2 regions of the Pseudoalteromonas sp. NSLLW218 genome follow, and region 2 is predicted to be linked to the other one. Evidence: predicted binding sites of a transcription regulator. Region 2 holds the regulator's gene; the other holds the start of a gene.
What was found. The regulator ArgR, encoded in region 2, controls arginine synthesis, uptake and breakdown. The targets are predictions, from matches to a motif close to ANTGAATANNTATTCANT.
Positions count from the first base shown of each region.

Region 1: gltB (glutamate synthase large subunit) is a predicted target of ArgR. The motif match lies at 1,464-1,481, and genes of this name have one in related genera.

Region 1 covers NZ_JADYWO010000011.1:64,569-66,987, reverse strand. The annotation lists gene gltB (glutamate synthase large subunit) at 1-1,362, opposite strand, end outside; gene I6E80_RS16435 (efflux RND transporter periplasmic adaptor subunit) at 2,060-2,419, shown strand, end outside.
Region 2 covers NZ_JADYWO010000006.1:143,702-146,120, forward strand. The annotation lists gene mdh (malate dehydrogenase) at 48-980, opposite strand; gene argR (transcriptional regulator ArgR) at 1,206-1,673, shown strand; gene I6E80_RS10810 (Dyp-type peroxidase) at 1,681-2,419, opposite strand, start outside.

The sequences.
Region 1 (2,419 bases), on a different contig from region 2:
TAACGTTTCGTCATCAAATGAGCGATTACCGGCGTCTTGCTCAGTCAGTTCTTCAAATGGAACTAAACGCTTAACGTTTTCTTCAAGCCATGATTTATAAGGGTGGCGAGATTTTAAGTCTTGATCGATTTCATCAGAGTGCCAGATTTTGCCAAGTTTAGTATCAATGACTAATAATTCACCTGGACCAACACGGCCTTTTTCAACCACTTCATCGGCAGTGTAATCCCAAATACCTACTTCTGATGCAAGCGTAATAAAACCATCTTGTGTAATTACATAACGCGCAGGACGAAGCCCATTACGGTCAAGGTTACAAGCCGCAAAACGACCATCCGACATAACAATACCGGCGGGGCCATCCCATGGTTCCATATGCATAGAGTTAAAGTCGTAAAATGCACGTAAATCGTCGTCCATTGCACGGTTTTTCTGCCATGCAGGTGGAACGAGCATACGCATAGCGCGGAATAAATCCATACCGCCAGCTAAAAATAGCTCAAGCATATTATCTAGGCTTGATGAATCAGAACCGGTTTCGTTTACAAACGGCGCTGCGCTTTGTAAATCAGGAATAAGCGGTGACGCAAACTTATATGAACGTGCGCGTGCCCACTGGCGGTTACCTTCAATAGTATTAATTTCACCATTGTGTGCTAAATAGCGGAAAGGTTGAGCTAAAGGCCAACGCGGCTGAGTATTAGTAGAAAAGCGCTGATGAAAAACACAAATCGCACTCGTCATACGAATATCAGCTAAATCTAGGTAAAAATTTGGTAAATCTGCAGGCATCATTAAGCCTTTATAGATAGTTACCAAACCAGATAGACTTGCGATATAGAAAGCTTCGTCATCAACAATGCGCTTTTCCGCGCGGCGGCGTGCTACGTACAAGCGACGCTCTAAATCTTTAGAGCGCCAACCTTCTGGCGCGCTAACAAAAATTTGTTCAAAACCCGGTAATTGCTGTACAGCAATAGGACCCAACATAGATGGGTCGGTTGGCACAACACGCCAACCTAAAATATTTAGCGTTTCTTTTTCTAATTCTTCACTAAGTATTTTTTTTGCAGCTTGCGCTAAAACGGGATCTGAATTTAAAAATATCATACCCACTGCATAGTTTTTGCCTAAGTGCCAGTTGTGTTCACTAGCAATAGCACGGAAAAAGCTATCTGGCTTTTGTAATAATAAACCACAGCCATCACCTGTTTTACCATCAGCAGATATACCGCCACGGTGCTGCATGCGATCAAGCCCCGTAATAGCTGTACGAATAAGCCTATGGCTAGCTTGACCATTAACTTGAGCTATTAAGCCAAAGCCACAATTTTCTTTTTCTAACTTTGAGTCGTATAACATAGACCCCTCCCCTTGCTGCACTGTTAGCGTGGATGAACTACTCGACGATTTGCTAACAGACGGACAAAACTAGCCTCTATCTTAAATAGAGTCAATAGCACTTTGAATACATATTCACATTCTTGAATATTTCTCACTTCATAGCAAGATTTCTTTTTACCATTACTTTTAACATTTAGCGTTATTTTAACCACTATTTTTTCATGACACTGGTGTCAACTTTAACATATTGTAAAAAACACAAGGCTTCGTCGTGACAGCTTACGTAAACGTAAAGGCAACAAAAGTGAATAAGTATTCAGCAATGGAAGGGCTATTCAGTTAACATTTAGATAGTTTTGTGCTATTTCATTACTTTAATGACTTAACATCCCCGATTATTGCTGCTCATTAGTATAGTTATGAAAGTTCATGTCATTTTTTGTACGTTTATAGTGAATTTTTATTTAAACCAGTGTCCGATGCGGACACACAAACTGTCCGCGGACATGAATTTAAAGAACAAAAAAATAAAATCACTTAAATATCAATACCATAATTGTTGGCATATTAATCGTATAGCTTTATATATAATCGCTAATTGGAATTACTATGTTTACTCTAAGCTTATTTTTACTCTCTCCTATTGCCGCAATTTGCACAGCAGCTTTATTACTGCTGTGCGAAAAATACATAAAAGCAATGTAGGGAGAATTAAATGATTAAAGATACCAGCGCACAAGATGTACAGGTAAAGGCACCTATCAGCTATAAAAAATACGCAATAATCACTGCGATTGTTTTCATTGTGCTCTCTACAATTGCTTATATTTTTTTAACTAGCCATAGCGCTAAAAGCTCTATTAGCCGCTCAAAAGTGCAAATTGCAAAAGTACATGTTAAAGCGCTTATTCGGGACATTGCCGCCAGTGGTAAAATTGTTGCTGCCAATGCCCCTCAAATCTATAGCCCAGAACGTGGATTTATAGATTTAAAAGTAAAGGCCGGTGATACAGTAAAACAAGGCGACACACTTGCCCTGCTGCAAAGTCCTGAGTTGACTAATGAATTAAAGCAA
Region 2 (2,419 bases):
ATAAAAAAGCCTGCAAATGCAGGCTTTTTTGTTGCTTAAATTGGCTATTACGCCATGAAATCAACACCTTCTTTGATGTCTTTTTTCAGTGTTTCAAGCATGTCATTTTTTGCTTTTGTTTCAAATGCGCTTAGTTCGCCGTAAGAAAGAATTTCTTCTACGCCGTTTTTACCTAAACGTACTGGATGAGCAAAGTACTCTGCATCGCCATTTTCAACAGCAACATAAGCGTAATCTACCACTTCTTCACCCTGTAGGCCTTTAACTAAAGACATACAAAAACGAGCAGCAGCTGCGCCCATAGATAGCGTAGCTGAACCGCCACCGGCTTTAGCATTTACAACTTCAGTACCCGCATTTTGGATACGTGGAGTAAGTGCAGCAACTTCTTCATCAGTGAAAGAAACACCTTCAACTTGAGAAAGTAGAGGAAGAATAGTTGTGCCTGAGTGACCGCCAATTACTGGTACTTTAACAGTTGCTACGTCTACGCCTTTAAGTTCAGCAACAAATGCTTCTGAACGAATAACGTCAAGCGTAGTAATACCGAATACGCGTTTAGCGTCGTAAGTACCTGCTTTTTTGAATACTTCAGCAACAATTGGAACTGTGCCATTTACTGGGTTAGTAATAATACCTACTAACGCTTTAGGACAGCTAGCAACAATGCCTTCTGCTAAAGTTTTGATGATGCCAGCATTTACATTAAATAAATCAGCACGATCCATACCTGGTTTACGTGGCATACCCGCTGGGATAAGAACGATATCAGAGCCTTCAAGCGCTTTGTTTAATTCGTCTGCGCCAAAGCCTGCTACTTTAACATCTGTTGGGATGTGAGAAAGGTCAACCGCAACACCTGGTACTACTGGTGCAACATCATAAAGTGATAATTCAGAGCCAGCTGGTAAGCCTGTTTTTAATAATAAAGATAACGCTTGGCCGATACCGCCTGCAGCACCTAATACAGCAACTTTCATTGGAATTCTCCGTAATTTGAGGTAGGAAACATTTGTGGCTCTTAAGATAATGAAATTAGCGACTAAAAACAAATTTATCCTGTCTATTTCAAGTATATTTTCGACCATAGTCGTAAACTTTTGTGATTTAACGCATCAAACTGGCAAGTTAACTAAACAACTGCTGCATAATTATTCATTTTTGTGTAGAATTTGCAGCATAAATAACAAAAACGAATAAAGACTATGCAACCACAAGATAAACAAGAAGCACTGGTAAAAGCATTTAAATCACTATTAAAAGAAGAAAATTTTGGCTCTCAAGGCGAAATAGTTGATGCGTTAAAAGATCAAGGCTTTGACAATATAAGCCAAAGTAAAGTATCACGCATGTTAAGTAAATTTGGCGCTGTACGCACACGTAATGCCAAGCAAGAAATGGTTTACTGCTTACCTGCTGAAATGGGTGTACCTACGGCTAAAAGCCCATTACGCCAATTAGTAATCGACATTATGCACAACGAAATGATGATCATCATTCGTACCAGCCCAGGTGCTGCTCAGCTTATTGCGCGTTTGTTAGATTCATTAGGTAAAGCAGATGGCGTACTAGGAACAATTGCAGGCGACGATACTATTTTTATCGCTCCTGCTAAAATATCTGAAATAGATGTAACACTTGAACGTGTTCGCATTTTATTTGATACGGTTTAATAGCAAACTAAATTTGTTTTAAAAACCCGACTGAAGGCGCAAAGAAAGCAGAACCCATATCGGCTTGAGTAAAATCAAGCCAGTGGTCGTAACAATCCCCTTCCCCTAAACGACTATTAAGTACTTTTTCAAATGCGGTACCCGTACAAGCGCATGTAATTGATAACATTCCCTGCTCATACACATCGCCATAAGGCATGCTCTGATTTAATAGTAGCGGTTGTCCGTCTTCGTCTTTTAGCTCACTTCGCGAAGCATGGCTGGTTTCAATTGCGGGGGTAATTAGTGTGTTATCAAGGCGCGTACGCCCCATTATTTGTTCTTGCTCGCTCAATGATAAGTGCTGCCACATCGTTAAGTCATGCTTATAACGCTGTACATGAATATAACTTCCCTGATCTTCAAAATTACCAGGGTTACTAATTAAAGCCGTAGCGCGCTTTTTTCTTCCATGAGCTGTATCGCCACCATAAATAAAACCATTAAAATCACGACCATCTAAAAAGCGAAAATTACGAATTTGCTCCACCAGCTCAACATCGGGGGCAAATAATTTTAAAATTTGCAGCGCAAATAAATGGTTAACGTCTTCACGGTCAGAGCGAATTTGCACAAATAAATCGCACGGTTGTACGCTCATTTGATGATCGCTATGGTTTATATTAGGAAAGCTCTGTAATTCGCTTGGGATGTATTCAGGGAGGATATGCGGCCAATATTGCGCACCGATAGCAACCATACAAGAG